Linked DNA regions of Rudanella lutea DSM 19387. The main gene of each other region encodes a partner of the protein of the gene in region 2 in a complex. Links are inferred from orthologs where the notes say so. Each region holds a gene or a part of one and is shown on either strand. Other genes may lie near its edges. The genes, in order: pheT and pheS.

Region 1 (11,422 bases), 4.5 Mb from region 2 along the record:
TTCTCGATTCGTTCGAGCAGCACAACTGATTCCCGGCGGGCATCGCCTACATCGGTTTTGGCGCGCATGGAGTTGGCAATAGCGTACCCGGCCCCACTGCCGACCAAAAGAAGGAGAAGCGTATTCAGAAAGTCCATAACACCAATGTATAATAGAAAAATGGATAATGAACATGGGTCGTTGACCATTATTCATTATCCATTTAAACGGGATAGCCTTACTTCGCGTAGGCTACAGAGCGCATCTCCCGAATAACGGTCACCTTGATTTGACCGGGGTACTGCATCTCTTTCTCAATTTTCTGCGAAATATCGAACGAAAGTGCACCGGCTCGCTCGTCGCTCACGCGCTCCGCATCGACCATTACCCGCAGTTCGCGGCCAGCCTGAATCGCGTAGCATTTCTGCACACCGGGGAAGTTCTGCGCCAGCTCTTCCAATTCTTTCAGACGTTTAATGTACGACTCCATCATCTCACGACGGGCACCCGGCCGCGAGCCCGAAATGGCGTCGCATACCTGAATAATCGGGGAGAGCATGCTGGTCATCTCAATTTCGTCGTGGTGCGCGCCAATGGCGTTGCAGACCTCGGCGTTCTCCTTGTATTTCTTGGCCAGCTCCATCCCCAGAATAGCGTGGGGCAGTTCGGCCTCTTCGGGCCATACTTTACCAATATCGTGGAGCAGACCGGCACGCTTGGCCAGCTTGGCATTCAGACCCAGCTCGGCAGCCATCGTGGCACAAAGTTTGGCTACCTCGCGTGAGTGTTGCAGCAGGTTTTGCCCGTACGACGAGCGGAAACGCATCCGACCCACCATCTTGATCAGCTCGGGATGCAGCCCGTGAATACCAAGGTCGATAACCGTGCGCTCGCCGATTTCGATGATTTCATCTTCGATGTTCTTGCGGGTTTTGGCCACAATTTCCTCGATACGCGCCGGGTGAATCCGACCGTCCTGCACGAGCCGGTGCAACGATAACCGGGCAATCTCGCGCCGAACCGGATCGAAGCCCGAAATAATGATGGCTTCTGGGGTATCGTCAACGATGATTTCGACGCCCGTTGCGGCTTCAAGGGCCCGGATGTTACGGCCTTCGCGCCCGATTACTTTGCCTTTGATGTCGTCAGATTCGATATTGAAAACCGACACACAGTTTTCGATAGCGTGCTCGGTCGCCGTGCGCTGAATGGTTTCGATCACCACTTTCTTGGCCTCTTTGGTAGCCGTCAGCTTTGCTTCTTCAACAATGTTTTTGATGTAGCTCGACGCGCGCGACTCGGCTTCGGCCTTGAGTGTGCTGATGAGTTGCTCACGGGCCTGTTCGGCGGTCAGGTTGGCAATTTTTTCCAGCTGCTCTACCTGCTCGCTCAGCATTTTTTCGGCCTCTTCCTGCTTCCGCTTGGCGGTTTCGAGCTGTTGGTTGAGGTGATTCCGCTGCTGATCAAGGCTATTGCGTTGCTGTTCGAGCGAGTTGCGCTGATTGTTCAGCTCGCTTTCCTTTTGGCGGGCAGCTTGCTGCATCTGATTGATTTCCTGCTCGCGTTGCCGCAGTTTACCTTCGTTCTGCGTCAGAATCTGCCGTTTCCGGTTTGTCTCTTCTTCAAACTCGGTTTTTAGTTTGAGGTACTTCTCCTTAGCTTCCAGAATCCGGTCTTTCTTAATCGACTCGGCCTGCATTTCGGCATTTTTCAGAATAATGTCGGCCTGCGACTGCGCTTCGGCCGCTTTTCTATTGTTTTCCCGGCTCGCCATTTTAAAGCCGGCAAACACACCAATGGCAACGGCTACTATATCGGTTAGTAGGGTCACCCACAATGAAGTCTCCATACGATCTATATCGTTAAGGTTGAAAAATTACATCAACCGGGTCCGATACAGCCGTTTCCGAACAAAAAGTGAGCCAGACCAGCGGAAAAACCGGGCGCACTGTACGCCGGGTCGGGTAGTATATTGCTCACTAACAACGAGGTAATCTGTCAGACACATTTTGCCCGCTTTGTGCAGGCATAGGCTACGGGGTTTAGGGTAGAGCCGATTCGCTGATCAGATTAAAGACATTAGGGGGTTAGATTCAGTGAAATAGACTGGTCTAACTGAGTAATTTTGTCAAATACCATGCGTTGCATCCGCTGCACCTGTTCATCGCCCTTCAAGCGGGCCACGATGCAATCAATTGCAATCATGCTCAGAATCTCCTGATTATCATGCCATCCATTTGCCCGGTAGAAATCGATTCGTTCTGCGATCATGGCAGCAGCCTGACGGACAAAGTATTCTTCTTCAGGTTGCGATTTCAACCTAAGTTCTCTGTCGGCAACTTTGATGCGGATAGATAAACGGTCTTCCATCGCTTTTACAGGCGTTGTCTACGGCTTCGTTCCTGAGCGCAGGCGCGTGTGCCGGGCAGGGCCTTTTCTGGTTTATGACAAAGTACTCAAGTGGGCAATTAGTTGCTCAATTTCCCGAATGTACTCGTCGAGTTTTCGTTTAAGTTCGGTGTGATCGGCTGTAGGGGCCAGATTATCCTTCACAATCTTACCAATTTTTGCTGATTTTGTAAAGGTTTGTTTATCACTTACCGGTTTTTTCTCTAACTCTTTTATCCTGTTCCGTTGTTCCTGAATCGTGCTCTGAAGGCTTTTCTTTTCGTGTTCGAGCTGGTCGACAAGTACGCTCAGTTGGTTAGCATGATCCTGTAGGTACGTGATCTTTTGCTCCAACCGGTCGAAAAGAAGTTTGAGTTGCGCTTCAGTATGCATGAGATTCCGGGGTGGATCGGTAATGGGAGCCGGGCTGATGCCCGGCTCCTTTAAGGCAACTTACTTCCGGATTACGGCGCCCAGATCCCGTTCAAAAGCGCCCATGAGCCGTTGCATCGTTTTGTCGATGACTGTATCGTTGAGCGTTTGGGTAGGATCTTGCAGCGTGAAGCTAACCGAGTACGATTTCTTGCCGGCACCCAGGTTCTCGCCCTCGTACACATCGAATACGCCAACCGACCGCAGCAGTTTCCGCTCGGTCTGATGTGCCAGCTTGCTGATCTGGTCAAACGTGACGGTTTTGTCGAGCACAAGCGACAGGTCGCGCCGAACGTCGGGGAAACGGGGCACCTCTTCGTACTTGGCTTTGCCGCTGTACCCTTTCATCAGGGCCTGCCAGTCGAAGTCGGCATAGAATACCGGCTGTTTCAGGTCGACGAGCTTGGTCAGTTTGGGATTCACCAGACCCAGGCTCACGATGGGCTTCTTGTTCACGCTGTACGTGAGCCCATATTGAAATAGGGGAGAGTCAGTTGGCTGACTGTCGAACGACCGCACGCGCAGGTTGCCCAGTACCCGCTGCACAGCGGCTGCCAGGTTATGAAACGTAACCGGCTGCGCTTTCTGCTGCCAGCTTTCTGCCTGTTGGTTACCCACCATGGCCAGACTCATCCGCATAGTCTCCACGTACTTACGGCCTGCTGTCCCCGTTTGTGGGTTGGTAGTCTCTTTCTGGTGGTATACCTTTCCGAACTCAAAAAACTTGAGGTCTTTCTGCCGCCGGTTCAGGTTGTACACCATGGCTTCGAGGGCCGAAAACAGCAACGTTTGCCGCATCACCGACAGCTCGTCGCTGAGCGGGTTTAGCAACGTCACGTCGGTACCGGGCAGTGCCGACCGGATGGCATCGTGATAAGCCGGGCGGGTGAGGGAAAGCGACATGATCTCGTAAAAACCATTGCCGGCCAGCATTTCACTAATCCGTCCCTGAAGCTGATTGACGTCGATAGTTGGAAACTCGGATAGCGAATCGGCCCGGAGGGTAGCTGAAAGCGGTACGTTATCGACGCCGTAGATCCGTAAAATCTCTTCGATCACGTCGGCTTCGCGCGTCACATCGACCCGGTACGGGGGCACGACAGCCACAAAGCTGGCATTTGGGTCGGGTTCGGCCACAACCTCATCGAGCTGAATGTCGAGGGCGTTCAGAATTCGGGTAATCTCGGCACGGTCGATCTGAATACCGATCAACCGGTCGATGTTGCGGTACCGAACCGGTACTCGGAACGGCGCTACGGGCGTCGGGTAAATATCGACGATATCGGAGCTGATTTGCCCGCCGGCCACCTCTTGTATGAGCAGGGCGGCCCGCTTGAGAGCGTACACCGGCAGGTTGGGGTCGGTACCCCGCTCGAACCGAAACGAAGCATCGGTGCGGAGGTCATGGTGTTGCACCGTCTGCCGGACCGATGCCGCACTGAAATGGGCCGATTCGAGAAAAATGCGGGTTGTCTGCTCGCTCACGCCTGATTTCTTCCCGCCAAACACTCCGGCAATACACATGCCTGCCGCAGCAGGATCGGGGTTGCCGTTGCAGATCATCAGGTCGGTGGCTTTTAGCTTGCGCTCGGTGCCATCGAGGGTGACAAATGGAGTGCCTTCGGGCAGGGTTTTTACCACTACGGTGCCGCCTTCAATCTGATCTGCATCAAAAGCGTGCAGCGGTTGCCCCAAATCGTGGCAAACAAAGTTGGTCACGTCGACCACGTTGTTGATTGGCGTCAGGCCAATGCTCAGCAGGCGCTGCTTCAGCCAGTCGGGTGACTCCTGTACGGTTAGGCCGCTGATTGTCAGGCCAGCGTAGCGGGGGCATGCCTCGGTAGCTTCTACCCGCACATCGAGGGAGAAATCGGTTGAATCTACCCGGAATGCATCAACCGGGGGCAACGAGATGGGGCGCCCGGTGAGGGCATGCAGGTCGCGGGCCACACCCATGTGCGAGGCCGCGTCGATCCGGTTGGGCGTCAGGCCAATTTCGATCTGATAATCGGGCTGAAGCTTAAAGTACTCGGCAGCAGGCGTACCGTTGGGGACGTCGGTGTCGAGCACCATAATCCCGGCATGCGAATGACCCAGACCGATTTCGTCTTCGGCACAGATCATCCCTTCCGATGCAGCTCCTCTGATTTTAGCTTTCTTGATGGTGAGGGGCTCGGCCGGTCCGCCGTTTGGGTTAGTAGGGTACAGCGTAGCTCCTACGAGGGCTACCACCACCCGCTGACCAGCCGCTACATTGGGTGCGCCACACACAATGTTGAGCGGAGTACCGGTACCTGCGTCGACCGTGGTGAGGCTCAGTTTATCGGCGTCGGGGTGACGTTCGCAGGTGAGTACTTCACCAATCACTACGCCTTCCAAACCACCTTTGACAGCTTCGACTCGTTCAATTCCTTCTACTTCCAGACCCGTACTGGTCAGCATTTTGCCTACCTGTTCGGGGGCTTCAGTCAGTTCAATAAACTGCTGCAACCATTTATACGATATAGTCATGCGCTCTATTGGGGGCAAAATGCAAAAGTAGGAAGAAGGGGCGAAAGTGGGAAGAAAGCAGCTGCCCGAACGGTCGGTAGTAGAAAAAACTAACCAGTTGTCAGGATAATTTATCAATTAAACTGGTCTTTGATTATACTTCGACAGTAACATAAATTTAGTATTTATGAATAACTCTACGGTACGAATTGGGTTGTTTTCTCTGTTAACTTGGTGTACGCTGCTGGTGCCGGTATGGGGGCAACAGACCTGGATAGCCCGGTCGTCGGGGACGTTTAATAGTTTCCGTGATATCGTGTACGGAGATGGCGTGTTTGTCGCGGTCGGCGTGGGGGTTACGGCCCGCTCAACAGATGGAATCAACTGGTCGGCTTCGCTACTGGCGGATCAATCTATTGATTTGTACTCGGTTGCCTACGGGAACGGCCGATTTGTTGCCGTAGGTCGCAATAGTAATGGGGCTGTAATCATGGAATCTTCTTCGGGCAGTGGCTTTGCTGCTGTCACCTTGCCTGGTGGTACAAACTCCACCACCCGACTGACTAAAATTACGTTTGGAAATAATCAATTCGTTGCCATTGATAATCAGCGGTTTTTGTATCGGTCGTCGCCTGCATGGACTCGGCAGGCTCTTCCTTACGCGGGAATATTCCTGGATGTAGTCGGGTTTGTTGGCGGTCGGTATGTGATTTACGGTGATGATGGGGCGTTGCTGTATCGGTTCGAGTCGCTTGATGCGATTAACTGGCAACAAACCCAAACGAATGGCGGGCTGGTTTACCCCAATTCGATCCTCAATCAGGCGTATATACTCGTTGGGAATTTAAATATTCAGGGGGCAGGGTTTGTTCAAGCCTCTGCGGATGGGATCAATTTTAACACATCCCTGATTACGCCAAGCGTAGGCACCCAATTTTTTGACATAATTGAAGGCGCCGGTACTTACGTGGCTGTTGGTTCAAATGGCCTTCTTTACACCAGTACAAGCCCAACAAGCGGCTGGATGAGTCGGAGTATTGGTTCAGGGACGCTCCCAACCTTGTACGGTGCTGCCTATGGCGTAGGGCGATTTGTGGTCGTAGGTTCAGGTGGAGCGATTTATACCTCGGCACCCATACCTACTTTAACCAACCTACAGACCACCAATGGGGTGGCTTGTCCGAATTCGATAGCCACGGTCACGGCAACCGTGGCTACAGTAAGTACCCCCTACAATTACACGTTGAGTATAAGTGGAGGAACATCGTCAACTGGCGTTTCGAGTACATATTCCTTCCTGCAGCCGCTCTTTGTTGGGCCTGTAACCGGGGTACGTACCGTAACCCTGACGGTTGGAAATGGACCGGGCGAAACAACTTCTGCTACGACCAACGTCACGGTAGTTAGACCCAATGTTACGTTGGTGGCTTCGCCCAGCGGAACCATTGCCGAAGACCAGTCGCTAACATTGCAAGCCGGTGGGGCTTTCCTGTACACGTTCTCGCCCAATGTGCCAGCCAACTCGATTACCGGCAGTACGGCTCAGTTTCTGGCTACAACAACCCAAACCTACAGTGTCACGGGTACAGATGGTAATGGCTGCTCGAATTCGGCAAGTGTTGCCGTGACGGTAAGCGCTGTCAACGATGCCCCCGTACTGACCTACCCGACTAACCTGACGGTACAGGAAAACAGCCCGGTTTTATTTAGCAGTGGTCAGCTGATTCGGGTTGATGATGAAGATGCTGGTAGCGGACTTATGGAGGTGACCATGAGTGCTACACAGGGTACCTTTTCGCTGGCAACCACGAGTGGGCTGACGTTTTCAGTCGGGGATGGCACATCCGACGCTGCCATGACTTTTTCGGGCACGTTGAGCAACATTAACACCGCGCTCAATGGGTTAGCCTTCAGGCCGTCGGTGAATTATGCCGGAGCGGCTTCGCTGGTTGTCACGGTTAATGACCAGGGGAATTCCGGTAGCGGAGGGGCTCGTTCGGCTTCGGGGGTTGTGGCGATGGATGTATTGCCCGGTCTACCGACGATTACAGGATTGGCTACTGGTAGCGCGCCGGTTTGCGCCGATGGAGCGGCTACGCTTACGGCAGTGATCGGCACAACAAGCCCCCAGTACAGCTACACGCTGACTGCCAGTACGGGTAGTGTTGTGTCGGGAACGGGGCTTACTGCTTCGCCATTTAGTGCGTCGGTAGGGGTAGGGGCGGCCGGGCCGCTGTCGGTTACGCTACTCATAACCGATGGTCGATCGGTACAAATGGCGCAGACTACAGCATCGATTACTGTGCAGAATCCCGCTTTTGCGGCAGCTCTGGGGCAAAGTGCTGCACTCGTGGTAGCCGGGCAGTCGGTTACGCTGACGTACGCATCCGTGAGCGGAGGGTGCCCTTTCAATCCGGCTGGTAGTTATGTGGTCGAGATAGCCCCGGCGAGGCAAGGTTTTGGAACGCCGGTATCGGTGTCTCCGCTCAGTAGTAATTCAACCCAGTTGGTGTACGCCGTACCGGGCTTACTCAGTACATCAACCAACTATTCGCTCAGAATTCGGTACGGGACAAACGTTTACAGCCCCGTGGTGCAGTTTCAGGTAGTGGCCCCCATCAGTATAACCGCTAGTACAACAGCTATTTGCCCCGGCGAGAGTGTGCGACTGACAGCCTCCGCCTGCCCAACCGGCGAGGAGGTGGTCTGGAGTACCGGCGCGCGCGGGGTGCTGTTCATTGATGTCGTACCCACGGCTACCTCATCGTACACCGCAAGCTGTATGCCGATTGGAACCGGGCAGTAGCCAGGGAGTTCATAACTGACAGGTGGGCGCTGCGGGTTGCGGTTTTGTTTGGTTTCTACCCGGCAAAATCGCAACCCGCAGTTATGATTTTTTTTCAGTACTGAACATTCGGACTTCAGATACTGGACACTAGACTTACTACCATTCTGTAGAGAAGACTAGCGTCCACCATCCGGTGTCCGGTATTGAGATGATCACTTATTGTATTGCGCCGGAAGTTTTTCGCCTACTTCCACGGCTACCGGCAAGGTGTTTTCAGCGGGTGGGAGCGGGCAGGCATACGTGTGATTGTACACGCAGTAGGGGTGATAGGCCGTGTTGAAATCGATGGTTACATTATTTCCCTGAAATGCGCTTTCCTTTAAATCGATGTATCGGCCACCGCCGTAGGTCGTTTTGCCCGAGGTTGCATCCTTAAACAGAATGGAATAGGTATCGCCCTGTTTCACAATGAGGAGTCGGCAGACTTCGCCCCGGAGTTTGAATACGGCATGGCCCGACTGTTCGTAGACTTCCTCCGAACCATCGGACAGAGATATCACGATGCGCTGCGTTTTGTCGGCGAAAGGTTCAAATCTGGCTTCAACCCGGTACTCAATATTGCCCGGAAAGTAGATTAATCCGTTAAAAGAGGCTTTGTCTTCAAGGGGAGATTCTTTGTCGGTCCGAAAAAATTCATCTTTATTCTTTCGGCTATTAGTAAGCTCTTTCTCCCATTCTGCTACGTTAACTGCCCCGCCTGTGCTCGAATTGTCACCGTTAAACAATATCGGTTTTAGTAAAAAGTAGGCGATTGCGGCAAAAACTGCTATTACGCTGAGTCGTAACACGGTAGGAAATTTCATTCGCAAATTGGAATTGAGGGACTGGGATAAAATTTTAAGTAAATATCGGATAAATTTGTCCAACGAGCTTGATAATAACCCCTATGATTGGTAAACATGGCAAAACTCCATCAACTTAAGACCTTTTCCTCGGAAAAAGGAAATTTAACGATACTCGAGAATGTGTTGCCCGGAACCATCCAACGAGTGTTTTACATCTATGGTGCGGGTAACGCACAACGGGCTGGACACCGGCACCTGAAAACCTGGGGGGCATTGGTTTGCCTGGCCGGAAGCTGCCGAATTTACTCCCACGACGGACAAGTCGAAAAATTTCACTACCTCGACAGCCCCGATCAATGTCTGGTACTGGAGCCTCAGGACTGGCATCTGATGGATCATTTTTCCGACGACGCCATCTTGCTGGTCGTTGCTAACCAACCGTACGATCAGGCCGACTATATCGCCGAACCGTACCCGACTTCGCGTTTTGCCGCTGTGCCTGCATGATTGCTTTTCTTGATCTGAAACGTTTAAACGAGCGCTATCGCGAAACTATACTTTCTGCCACTTCACGGGTTGCTTTATCGGGTTGGTACATTCTGGGAACAGAAGGAGCCGCTTTTGAGCAGGCGTTTGCCCGCTACACCGGGGCAAAATACTGCATCGGGGTAGCCAACGGGCTCGAAGCCCTCACGCTGACGCTCAAAGCCTGGCGTTTCCCGCCCGATAGCGAAGTTCTCGTGGCCTCCAATGCCTATATTGCTTCATTGCTGGCGGTTACGCAGGCGGGGCTTCGGCCGGTACTGGTTGAGCCTGACCCGCGCACCTACAACCTTGATCCCACTCGGCTCGAAGCAGCCATTACCCCCCGAACCCGCGCTATTTTGCCCGTCCATCTGTACGGTCGGTGCTGCGACATGGCGGGTATCCGGGCCGTAGCTGACCGCCATGGTCTCAAGGTGCTCGAAGATGCGGCTCAGGCACATGGCGCCCGGTACGAAGGCCAAATGGCGGGCACTTTGGGCCACGCGGCTGGCTTTAGCTTTTATCCGACCAAAAACCTGGGTGCCCTGGGCGATGCCGGCGCCATCACAACGGACGACGATGCGTTGGCGGCACAACTGCGCTACTGGCGTAACTACGGCTCGGCCCGGAAATACGTGAATGACTTGCCGGGGCATAACTCACGGCTCGATGAGATGCAGGCCGCTATTTTGCTGGGTAAACTCGACTTTCTTGACGCAGACAATGCCCGTCGTCGCGAAATAGCCCGGTATTACCTGTCCCAGATTAGCCACCCCGACCTGACATTACCGCCTGCCGACCGACTTTCTGACGACTGCTGGCATCTGTTTGTGGTGCGCCACCCCAATCGGGAGGTCATGCGGGCGTACCTGCTCGAACAGGGTGTACAAACCGACGTTCATTATCCTATTCCGCCCCACCGGCAGCAAGCCTATGCGGAGTTGGCCCACCTGTCGTTACCAATTGCCGATCAGTTGCACCGCGAGGTGGTTAGTTTGCCCCTCAACCCCACGCTTACCGACGAGGAGATGCAACAGGTTGTTCGGGTCATCAATCAAATGCCTTCATTCGCCTAATCGATGGTATTATCTGTAGTTATTCCGGTCTATAATAGTCAGGAGACCCTGGAGCCGCTTGTTGAGAAATTACAGGATTGTCTGTCGGCGATTTCGTTTGAGGTAGTGCTGGTGAACGACGGCAGCCGCGATAATTCGGAGGCTGTTGTGTATCGCCTGGCCGAGCGATATACGAATGTGCAGGGGTTGTCTCTCCGGCGGAATTTTGGGGAGTTCAACGCCGTATTGTGCGGCCTCACCTACGCCAGGGGGGATTATGCCGTTTTGATCGACGATGATTTTCAGAACCCCCCCGAAGCGATTCTGACCCTGCTCGAAAGGGCGCAGTCGGGGCATTACGACGTAGTGTACAGCCGGTACGCCCAGAAGAAACACGCCTGGTTTCGGAATGCAGGCAGTAGCCTGCTCAACTACCTCACCACCTATCTTCTCGACAAACCAAAGTCACTCTACCTGTCCAGTTTCAAGCTGATCAATCGGGCAGTTGTGCAGGAAATTGTAAGTTATACCGGTCCGTTTCCGTATATCGATGCCCTCATTTTTCGGGTTACGCGCAACGTGACGAGTGTAGAGGTACCGCACCACCCGCGTCAGTCGGGCGCATCGAATTACACGCTGAGTAAGTTGGTAGCCTTGTTTCTGAATGTGCTGTTTGGTTTTTCGACGGTGCCACTCCGGTTGTTTGCCGGGCTGGGGCTGGGGTTGTTTGGCCTGAGCCTGTTGCTGGGGCTGGGGTTGTTACTCGGAAGCAGCCTGCACTGGTTTTCGGTGTCTGGTTGGGTACTTGTTGCCTGGGTGGTGTTGCTCCTGGCGGGCTTGCAAATGGTTTTTCTGGCCGTGATGAGTGAGTATCTGGGTAAGTTGTTTTTGGCCCAAAGTGGCCTCAAACCGTTTGTGGT
Region 2 (11,107 bases):
ATGTCGATGCAACGGCTACAGACCCGCTACGAAGAGGCAGGCCTGGGCGATTTTGAGCTGTTTAAAGCGTCTGCGGTCTGGAAACAACTCCGCGAACATGGGCTGTTGGTAGTGTAGGGATGAAAATAGAAGAGGTGCCATCTCGTTTTGGAGAGATGACACCTCTAAAAGTAATTCAATGTAGTGTGAAACAAAGCGATGACATCTCTCTAAACGAGTTGTCATCGCTTAAGCATCTCGCAAATCTACGCCAGCGTTTCTTCTACGCGGGCCTTGCCGTTTTGGTATGCCCCTTTGAGCGAATCGACCACCGATTGCCCGGCGTGTTGGGCCTGATTCGTGTACTCGTTAGCCATCTGCTGCGCCTTCCAGCTTAGACGCTTGGCTTTAGCCCGGTACCGTAGTTTATCGTACGTGCTCAGGTTGTTGTACGACCGGAACAGTAAGAGGCCTGCAACCGCGAGGGCCGCTACACCTACGCCGAGCAACAGGCTGTTCATTTGCGACTCTTCTTCCTGATCGGTGGCGTAGTTTTTATCCTGCATCTGCTTGCGCATGTTGGCGGCAACGGCCCCGTCGGGCAAAACATACGAACTGGCCACCGACAGTTTGTTTTTCATGCCTGAAATAACCTTGTCTTTACCCGCCATCAGGGCTTCGTAGCCATCCTTAGCTACACGGGCCGGGTCGGTTTTACGGGCTTCTTCCTGCGCTTTGGTGTTCATGGCACCGGCCCGGTTGAAGAAATCGGTGTCGGTAGCGCCGGGCATGAGCACGGTCACGGTCACGTCGCTGTCTTTCAGCTCGTTGCGGAGGGCTTCGGAGAACGAGTAGATAAACGACTTAGTGGCCCCGTACACGGCCATCATGGGGTTAGGCATCACCGAAGCCACCGATCCGAGCATCAGAATCTTACCCGAGTTGCGCTGTACCATGTCTTTGCTGAAGAGCTTGGTCAGGTACACCAAGGCTGAGATATTGACCTGAATAATGTCTAACTCTTTCTGAAGGTCGGTTTCGGTAGCAAACATACCGTATTCGCCAAAGCCAGCATTGTTTACCAGCACATCCACCTGAATACCCTGCCCGCTTAGTTCGTCGTAGATTTCCTGAGGGGCATTCACTGCCGCCAGATCCTTACCGATCACGGTGATCTGCTGACCACTGTATGCACTTTTGAAGTCCTGTTCGACGGCGTTGAGCTTCTCGTCGCTCAGGGCCACAAGCACCAGATTATAGCCGTCCTGGGCAAAAAGGGTCGCTAATTCTTTACCGATTCCACTAGATGCGCCCGTAATGAGTGCGGTTTTCCCGGTTTGCGTTGTCATAACGTGAGTTTACAATTGATTTCATTTGACAACACGCCCACTAACGGGATGTTTGGAAAAAGGAGGGAAAGGGGAGAAGGGAGAAAAGGAGAACGGAGGAATGCAAAAAGCAGAAAGGAAGGCGAGGGGCTGCCTCGGTTCCTTTCTGCTTCAGGGTGTTTTCATCGTGTCTGGTTGGGTTGATAAGAGTTCGGTTAGGTTTCGGATCCCTTTCCTCCTTCCTCCGTTCTCCTTTTCTCCCTTCTATTTATAAACCACTTTCATGTCGATCTTACGCAGCGAGGGAGTGCGTGTGCCGGTTGAGTCGCCGGGTCTGGGTTTTGAACCCGTGCCCAATCCAACCGCATCGACCCGGATGTAGTTGATACCCTGGGCCACGAGCATGGATTTGATGGTATTAACGCGCTTGAATGACAGGGCTTTGTTGGTTGTACCGGCCCCGGCATCGTTAGCGTATCCTACCAACCGAATCTGAGCGGCCGGGTTGGCTTTCAGGAAATTAGCAATTTCGGTAACGGTCGTTTCCGAACCGGGTGTCAGACTGGTTGAACCCGGTTGAAACGATACAGCCGACAGCGAAAACGTACGTCCTTTCGGAGCCGTAATGTCGGCCATGTAGCTGTTAAGTGCCGTGGTGAGGGTACCTGCTCCGGCCGTTGCGGTGGTAGAGGCAGCCGAAGGGGCTACCGGAGCCACAGCCGACGCAGTGGCGGGTTTGGTCCGCATGGCGCTGGTGTCTACCGGAACTGCCATTGACCGGGCTACGGTATCAGCCTGACCAGCATCGGTTGTTACGGTCGTTTCGGCAACTTCGCTTGCATCGTCGGTTTGGCCGGTGCGACTGTTGTTATAAACCATGTAGGCACCGGCACCGATAATAGCTGCCAATACCAGGCCGATACCGATTTTACCTACCAACCCATTGGTATTGTCGGAGTCAGAACTCGTATCGTAGACTGGGGCCGTAACGGCTGGGCCGGGTGCCGAAATAGGTCGGCCGGGCGTAGCTGCCGGTTCGCCCCGGCGAGCGGGGCCGGCAATGCCTGCTACAATCTGCTGCAAACCAAGCTTTTCGACCAGTTTGGGCATCAGGCTTTCGGGCACTTTCTGAACAAACTCTTCGCGTTGTTCAAACAGAGCAGCTGCCAACCCGTCGGCATCCATTTTTTGCTCACGTACCTGCTTGCCCAGCACATCGAGTACGATCCCCGACGTCAGACCCAGCAACGACACTGCCGACGAGTTGCGGATTCCCGCATAGCTCGAAATCATGTTGGCAATGGAGCTTTTCATGGCCGGCAGCAGATGACTGATCGTATCGTTGCCGTGTGCAATGAGCAAATTGGTTTGTGCCGGATCTTTAAGGGCACTGGACAGACCTGCCGTCTGCGAACCATCGTAATTGCCTTTCTGAATGTAGTTAAAAAGCTGATTGACCCCAATTTCGGAGGTTGTCCGCTTCAACAAACCACCCAGTACCGTCAGGCCGAGGCCTTCGATTGCTTTTTGCGTTTTCGGAGCGGACTCCTCGACAAAAACGGCTGCTTTATTGATGACGTCCGGCGTTACAATGTCGTTAAACGCGGCAAAAAAATTCATATTGTCTGTTTTCTTAATCATTGAATCAGGTACTTCTCTATCCCACACGACCAAAAACACGTACCCGGCATGCCCGAATCGTTAAAATTAAGGGAAAGCCGGGTACTCCCACAGAGAACCCCTGTGCAAAAGTAAAATTTTATTGGCTTTTAATTCTCGATAAAGCCTCCTGGAAGTCACCTTCTACCGAACGGAGTCGCTGTTGGCAGTACGCAATGAGGTCGGTGGCCAGCTTTATTTTGGCGGGCAGCTCATCGAGCGGAGTGGCTTCGCTCTCGATATCGTCAATCAGTTCGACCAGTTGGTCGTAGGCTTCCTGGTAAGACATGGGGTCAACGAATTGTGGCATCGGTGATGCCGTCGGCAAGTTGAATTTGTACAGAATCACCAATTGCCAGCGCCGACGTTTTGGTAATAATACGTCCATCGCGCTGAATGAGGGCGTATCCGCGCCGGAGCACATTGGCCGGATCGAGGTGTTTCAGGGTCACGCTTTTCTCGACCAGATCAAGCTGTTTCTGCTTCAAAAAATCGTTTGTGACAAACCGAAACCGTTCGGTTTCGGCGGTCAGGCGTTGCCGGCTGTGCTGAATTGACTGCCGACTCGCTTCGATAAGCCGCCCGAACAGGCGTAGGCATTGCTCCTCAAATTGCCGGTTATGGTCGATCAGAAAAGCAGCTGCTTTGGTGGGTGTTTTTACGCTCTGATGACAGAGCATATCGGCAATACTGACGTTGCGCTCGTGTCCGATGCCCGTAAGCACTGGCACCGGAAAACCAGCCACAGCCAGCCCCACCCGCAGCGTATCGAACGACCCAAAGTCGAGCTGTGAGCCCCCGCCCCGGACAATCACGACGGCATCGTAGGCTACGTCGCTCTCCCGAATCCGATCGAGTTGGGCGCAAATGGCCCGGTCGGCCCCCTGACCCTGTATCTGGGTCAGATACTCGTCGATCTGGTATTGGTAGCCGAAGGGGTTGTTGGTGAGTTCGTGCCGAAAGTCGCGCCAACCGTCGGAGCCGGGGGCGGCAATAAGGGCAATGCGTTGCCAAACCGAGGGGCGCGGCAGCAGCTGGTTGGCGGTTATGTAGGCGCCCCCTTCCTGCCAGACCAGTTCGGCATGGTCGCGTACAAGGGTATCCAGAATGGCCTGCCGCTCGCGTTCGAGGTTGCCGAGCGTGTACGAATGATCGATCTGGTGAATCTCAAGCCGCATTCCGTACACGGCATGGAACCCTACTGTCACCTGCAACAGCAGCGAGATGTTGCGGGCAAAAGCTACCCCGGTAGCCTGTTCAAAGGCCCGGATGATGCTGTAATTTTTGCGCCAGATAGCAGCCTCCAGTTTAGCGACCGTATCGCGGCCACCCGGCGAACTGCTGTCCCGGTCGACCAGGGTCAGAAAACAATAGTTGCGGTCGGGGTAATTCTTGATGTCGCTCGTTTCGGCTACCACCCAGAAAGCCCGGCCCGAAAATCGTTCTTCAACAACGGCCTCAATGGCGTAGGCTAAATCGGCTAAACGGATGGGTGTCATGATGCAGTGGCAGTAGGCAGTAGCAGTAGGCAGTAGCAGTTTATACGTCAGTTACTGCTTACTGCCACTGCCTACTGCTTACTTTTTTTATAGTCCTTCAAACTGCTTCAGGAATCGGACGTCATTTTCGAAGTAAAGGCGTAGGTCGCGCACTTCGTACTTGAGCATTGTGATGCGTTCGATACCCATGCCAAATGCAAAGCCGGTGTATTCTTCGGCATCAATACCGCTGTTGATCAGCACCTGTGGGTCAACCATACCCGAACCGGCAATTTCGACCCAACCCGAATGCTTACAGATGTTGCAGCCCGAGCCGTGGCAAATCTGGCACGATATATCAATCTCGGCACTTGGCTCCGTAAATGGGAAATACGATGGCCGGAACCGAATCTTGGTATCTTTCGTGAACATCTCTTTCACGAAGTGGTACAGCGTGTCTTTAAGATCACGGAAACCCACGTTGCGGTCTACATACAGCCCTTCAACCTGGTGAAACTGACAGTGCGCCCGTGCCGAAATGGTTTCGTTGCGGTACACCCGGCCCGGCATAATAGAGCGAATCGGGCGGAAGGTTTCTTCTTTGCTGCGGTGCTCCATCAGCCGAATCTGCACATTGGAGGTGTGCGTACGCAGGAGCATGTCGGCCGATTGGTTTTCGGCTGATTTCTGCACGAAAAACGTGTCCTGCATATCGCGCGCGGGGTGATTATCGGGGAAGTTGAGTGCCCCGAAGTTATACCAGTCGCTTTCGATTTCAGGGCCATCGGACACGTTGAAGCCGATTCGCTCAAAAATCTGGATGATGCGCTGCCGGACAATCGAAAGGGGGTGTTGGGTACCCGTCAGGCCCGGTACATTGGGTAAGGTCAGATCAACGGCCGGACCCTGATTGCCCGTTCCACTCGCTTCCAGAGCCTCCGATGAGTCCTGGAATCGGGCGAGTGCCTTGTTTTTAAGGTCGTTAAGCTCCTTGCCCACCGCCCGGCGGTCTTCGGCGGCCACAGTTTTCAGATTGTCAAACAACTCGGTCAGTACCCCCTTGCGGCTGATAAACCGCATCCGAAACTGTTCTAAATCTTCTTTGGTGGTAATGGTAGCCTGATCGATTTCCTGTACTAATTCCCTGACTTTATCCAGCATGGCGCAATTGAACTTGACTAAAACTTCATGATGAGCCTGCAAAGATAGGTAAACTTAACCACGGCCCTGCTATGCCTTGCTACCTGTGGCCCGGTTGCGCTGATGTGGTCTTGGGGAATGTGGGGAATTAGTGTGGCGAAAATTACACACATTGGCGACGTATACACACAAAGGTGCCCATTGTTACTTGTCGACCAATTCAGTAGGTTACTTTAATGCCCGTAGGCTAACTTACTGATGATAAGTACTATTACTTACAGGCGAAAAACAATATGAAGCTTGCGTGACAAAAAGGTCTGATTGTTGTCTAAGGTAAAGCATCTCCGGGAGTATGAGACTGGATAAAGTTGGTGGCTCACCAGCTACCTTCTCAGGAAAAAGCTCCTACCAGTCTTAACCGCGCAAACTCAAAACGCTATGAACACTATGACGTCAGAAGCTTTCTTAGACAGCATGTCAATGCCTTTTCCCAAGAGTGTGGAAAACAACACCAGCTCGCCTTGTTTGCAGAAATTGTTGATTCCGTTTTATGACCGTAAACGTACGGTTTCTGTTGACGAAATTGTCCGGCTGGAAGGTTGTGGGAATTACACGAACTTCTTCCTCAAAGACGGTACCAAAATGCTGGTGTCACGCACCTTGAAAGAGTACGAAACATTGCTTGATGGACAAGCTTTTGTGCGGGTTCATAAGTCGTGCATTGTTAACCTGAGCTTTGTTCGCAAGTTCTACGTGAAGAAAGAAGGTGAACTCGAACTGACCGACGGTCAGCAGGTAAAGATCTCACGTCGGCGCGCGCAGATGTTTATGGATCGGATGCAACAGCGTCAGCCAGCCGATATTAACTAATCGGGTTGTTGAAGGCACGGGAAGGTCCTATTTGAGGCATACGTAGTTTTACGTATTCGTGCAAGGAGATATACCCAAAATATAGCATTGGATTGTGTATAACCAACTGTTAATCAGGGAGTTGATGATAAATCGGCCCCTGCTTGGCAGTTGGTTTTTCATGGTTTCGGCTCGACTAAGCGGTAGTTTTGTTCTGTCACTATCTCAATCGCTAACCGTTTTCGACCAATGGAATCACTTACCAACAATCCGTTAATTCCTGTTATGCCTAACTTCCCGGCTTCGTACCAGCGGGGAACCCAGCGCATTGCCTTGCCATACCTGAACCGAACGGTTATGATTTCGGTAGATGACATCACCTGCCTCGAAGGCGAGGGGAATTACACCTTTCTGTACACGCGGGACCGGAAAAAGTATTTGATCTCAAAAACGCTCAAAGAATTTGAGCGTACACTCGATGGTAATGTGTTTCTGCGCGTACACAAATCGCATATTGTCAATTTAGGCTACGTGCGCCGGGGGGTACTGGGTGCCGACCGGATGCTGCGAATGGCCGATGGCCGTGAGGTGGCTGTGTCGCGTCGGCGGTTGAAAGAAATTTGGGATCGCCTGAACGAATACTATCAGAATCTTCTGAATTAAAGCAAACAATATAGTGGGTTAATTGGACGGATAACCGTTGCCCAACTCCTCAGGACGCAGGGCAACGGTTTATTTTTTTACAATGAACAATGAACAATGAACAATGAACAATGAACAATGAACAATGAACAATGAACAATTGCTTTTCTACGCAAAACTGTTCGTTGTTCAATGTTCACTGTTGGTTGTTCACTGTTCGTTGTTAAAAGATTTTGTAGGCCAGCGTAACCTGCCATGACTTCAGCTTCTGGCTAAACTGAGTGGTTTGGCCTGCCGTACCGAGGTCAACGGCGGCAATGTCGGAAAAGCTGCCTTCCCGGCGTACGTCAATGCCAATTCGGCCGAGGTCGAGGCCGCCCCCAATCTGATACCCATAATAGGCTTTTGCCCAGGCATCGTTGAGCGAACCCGTCGTGTACTGCCGCAGGGCTTCACCGAAGCGCTGATTATCCCCAATACGGAACGAGACTACCGGCCCGGCCACCACACGCAACGGGCCACCTTTCAGACCCAACAATACGGGTACATCGAAACTGGTAGTCGAGATATTAACGGTTTCAGTTTGCGTCTGTCCGTTTTGCGTTCGCACAATATCGAACGAGCTGGCTTTTGTCGAGTACAACACCTCAGGCTGAATATACAGGTTACGACCAAAGCGGGCGTACACCCCAAAGGCGGTGCCGGTCCGGCTGTTGAGGCTCTCGCGCAGATTGTCGCGAATGAGCTGTCCATCGACCCCCACCGCTGGGGAGCCATTCGCATTGAGCCGGGTGGTCACAACGTTTTCACCGAGGGAAAATTTCGACAGGTTGACCCCGCCCTTAATGCCGAATTGAAACGAATCCTGCGCAACCGATACGGCAGGCATTAAGGCGATGGCAGCGAACAGAAGGCTCTTCTTCATGGATTGGTCGTATAGTTTATGTGTTGACAACTGAACTAACGCATCCCCCTATTAATCGGTGTACCGAGGCCAACTAATTTTGAGTGAATGGCGTTTTTATAGGGAACAGCTAACAGAGAACAACGAACAATTTTGGCTGTATCCTGTGCTGCCTCGTTTTGAATCATTTGGGCCAATAAGGTTTAATTCACGCAAAAAAAGTCGGACAGTTTTTAGTGATCACCATTCGTTGTTCACTGTTCGTTGCAGATTGTTCACTGTAGAAATGGCTAAAATCAAAACGTCGTACTTCTGCCAGAATTGCGGGCAGCAATCGCCCAAGTGGTTGGGGCGCTGCCCGGCTTGTGGCGAGTGGAATACCTTTGTGGAAGAGCTGGTTCAGAAAGATGAACCCGAAAAAGGCGGTTGGCGCGTAACAACGGGGGCCGCCAAGGCCGCGCCCAAACCGAAAGCCCTGCACGCCATTAATTACGAGGAGCAGCCCCGTGTGCTGACCGTCGATGCCGAACTCAACCGGGTGCTGGGCGGGGGGATTGTGCCGGGCTCGCTCGTACTCATCGGTGGGGAGCCGGGCATTGGCAAATCGACGTTGTTGCTCCAGATTGCCCTGACTCTACCAGGTACGCGTGTGCTGTACGTGTCGGGCGAGGAAAGCGAGCAGCAGATAAAAATGCGGGCCGAACGACTCGAAGCCCCCACGAGTGACTGCCACATCATGACTGAGACCTCGACCCAGAATATTTTTCGGGTGGTCGAGCATTTTGAGCCCGAAGTCCTCATCGTCGACTCGATTCAGACCATGCACTCGTCACTCGTGGAGTCGGGGGCGGGTAGCGTATCGCAGGTGCGGGAGTGTACGGCCGAGTTTATGAAGTACGCTAAAGAGTCAGGTGTGCCGGTGTTTATGATCGGGCACATCACCAAAGAGGGCACCATTGCGGGGCCTAAAGTACTCGAGCACATGGTGGATACCGTGCTGACGTTTGAAGGCGACCGGCACACCACCTACCGGATTCTGCGCACCACTAAAAACCGGTTTGGCAGCACCTCTGAGCTGGGAATCTACGAAATGCTGGGCTCCGGCTTGCGGCAGGTGACCAACCCGTCGGAGATTCTGATTTCGCAACGCGACGAGGTGCTGAGTGGCGTGGCTATTGGGTCGATGCTCGAAGGTAACCGTCCACTAATGGTTGAAATTCAGGCACTGGTGGGCGTTTCGACCTACGGTACTCCGCAACGGAGTAGCACGGGTTTCGACAATAAACGGCTTCAGATGCTCCTGGCCGTGCTCGAAAAACGGGGTGGCTTCCGGCTCGGGCAGCAGGATGTGTTTCTGAACATTGCGGGCGGGCTTAAAGTAGAAGACCCGGCCATCGACTTGTCAGTGTGCGCGGCCATTGTGTCGTCGTACGAAGATATTCCCATTCCCTCGACCGTGGCTTTTGCGGCCGAAGTCGGACTGGGAGGTGAGGTGCGAGCCGTCAGCCGCATTGAGCAGCGCATTGCCGAGGCTCAAAAACTCGGATTCAAGGAGATTTTTGTGTCGAAATACAGTTTGAAAGGCTTAGATACGGGCGGTTTTTCAATAAAAATTCGGCCGGTTGCTAAGCTCGACGAAGTGTTTCAGGGGGTGTTAATGTAAGATTGGAAATCATAGATAGTCATACGAAAGCTGTCGGCCGTATCTTCGCCGACAGCTTTTTTTGTAGCTTGTACGCTCTAATCGGGTGTAGGACAAGTTTAGTTTTTCGACAGGATTACAGGATGCACAGGATTATATTTAGGGAAGAAAATCCTGCGCATCCTGATAATCCTGTCGAAAAAAGCTTCTGTCGAGCTTATCATAAAGAACCTGTCCTACACCCCTCTAATCTTATTCTGTCATGAGTAAAACACTTTTACTGTACTTCATTGCGGCCGTTGCGGCTACCGGTGGGTTGCTGTTTGGTTTCGACACGGGCGTGATCAACGTGGCTCTGCCTTTTATCAAACAGGAGTGGCAACTTTCCGAAACGGCCGAAGGCTGGGCGGTGTCGGCCGTATTGATGGGCGGTATGGCGGGTTCGCTGTTGAGCGGGCAACTGGCCGACCGGTTGGGCCGCAAGCGAATCAATATTCTGGCTTCGCTTATTTTCGTAGCGGGTTCGGTGCTGACGGCCATTGCCCCGGCTCCGTCATGGCTCATCGCGGGTCGCTTGCTACTGGGGCTGGCAATTGGTATTGTGTCGTTTTCGGTGCCGCTTTACATCGCCGAAATTGCCCCGAGCCATATGCGCGGGCGGCTGGTTACGTTTTTTCAGTTGGCCATCACCATCGGTATTCTGGTGTCATACCTGTGTGGGTATGCCTTTGCCGACTACGAAAACGGCTGGCGGCTCATGTTCTGGGCTGGGTTTGTACCGGCGGCTATGTTGCTGGTGGGTATGTTTCTTGTACCCGAAAGTCCGCGTTGGCTGGTGAGCAAAGGCCGTGCCGATGAAGCCATGCTGGTGCTGGAACGCATTCACGAGTCGGCGCATGCCCGGCAGGAGCTGGCCGACATCACCCGCGCCATGCAGGACGAGAAAAACCGTCGGCCCGACTGGCGCGAGCTGTTTTCGCCCCGGCTCCGTATCCCGCTGTTTATTGGTATCGGTATTTTCCTGATTCAGCAGTTTTCGGGGATCAACGCCGTCATCTATTACTCTACCCGCATTTTCGAGATGGCGGGCTTCGGCTCGGGCGACACGGCCATTATGGCTACCGTGGGCGTGGGGGTGGTCAATACGCTCAGTACCCTGCTGGCCGTGCGGTTTCTGGATCAGTGGGGGCGCAAACCTCTCCTGTACACCGGCCTCATCGGTACGGCGGTGTCGTTGGCGACGATCAGTTTTGCTTTTTACTTCAAAGATTCGCTCGGGGCCGATTTGCTCAAGATTCTGTCGGTGGGTGGGGTGTATGTCTACATTCTGTTCTTTGCCATCAGCCTCGGACCGCTCGGTTGGCTTCTTATTTCGGAGGTTTATCCGTTGCGTATCCGGGGTTTTGCTACCAGTTTGGGTAGTTTTTATCACTGGTTTTTCGACTTCTGGGTCAGCTTCACCTTCCCGATTCTGGCGGCAAGCTCG

The links.
Region 1: the proteins of pheS (region 2) and pheT are in contact, whole or in part, in a crystal structure (PDB 6P24), measured with the Escherichia coli proteins. The link is inferred for Rudanella lutea DSM 19387 from one-to-one orthologs.

The regions. Positions count from the first base shown.
Region 1 is NZ_KB913013.1:5,565,935-5,577,356, forward strand. Bases 2,566-5,670 are described here. They hold pheT (phenylalanine--tRNA ligase subunit beta), read right to left. Parts: upstream 5,311-5,670; coding sequence 2,821-5,310; downstream 2,566-2,820. Other genes in these bases: RUDLU_RS0122865 (hypothetical protein), read right to left, coding at 2,566-2,760; RUDLU_RS0122875 (hypothetical protein), read left to right, coding at 5,477-5,670. In the rest of the region: RUDLU_RS0122850 (DUF4230 domain-containing protein), read right to left, coding at 1-137; rny (ribonuclease Y), read right to left, coding at 218-1,828; RUDLU_RS0122860 (cell division protein ZapA), read right to left, coding at 2,059-2,349; more of RUDLU_RS0122865, read right to left, coding at 2,422-2,565; more of RUDLU_RS0122875, read left to right, coding at 5,671-8,095; RUDLU_RS0122880 (DUF1684 domain-containing protein), read right to left, coding at 8,290-8,940; RUDLU_RS0122885 (sugar 3,4-ketoisomerase), read left to right, coding at 9,037-9,429; RUDLU_RS0122890 (DegT/DnrJ/EryC1/StrS family aminotransferase), read left to right, coding at 9,426-10,523; RUDLU_RS0122895 (glycosyltransferase family 2 protein), read left to right, coding at 10,527-11,422.
Region 2 is NZ_KB913013.1:1,098,970-1,110,076, reverse strand. Bases 3,580-6,369 are described here. They hold pheS (phenylalanine--tRNA ligase subunit alpha), read right to left. Parts: upstream 5,606-6,369; coding sequence 4,553-5,605; downstream 3,580-4,552. Other genes in these bases: RUDLU_RS0104835 (LytR/AlgR family response regulator transcription factor), read left to right, coding at 6,023-6,369; RUDLU_RS0104845 (exodeoxyribonuclease VII large subunit), read right to left, coding at 3,580-4,465. Also shown: RUDLU_RS0104870 (B12-binding domain-containing radical SAM protein), read left to right, coding at 1-117; RUDLU_RS0104865 (SDR family NAD(P)-dependent oxidoreductase), read right to left, coding at 246-1,328; RUDLU_RS0104855 (OmpA family protein), read right to left, coding at 1,572-2,927; xseB (exodeoxyribonuclease VII small subunit), read right to left, coding at 3,067-3,255; more of RUDLU_RS0104845, read right to left, coding at 3,260-3,579; more of RUDLU_RS0104835, read left to right, coding at 6,370-6,454; RUDLU_RS0104830 (LytR/AlgR family response regulator transcription factor), read left to right, coding at 6,683-7,096; RUDLU_RS0104825 (porin family protein), read right to left, coding at 7,299-8,000; DNA repair protein RadA, read left to right, coding at 8,266-9,642; RUDLU_RS0104815 (sugar porter family MFS transporter), read left to right, coding at 9,884-11,107.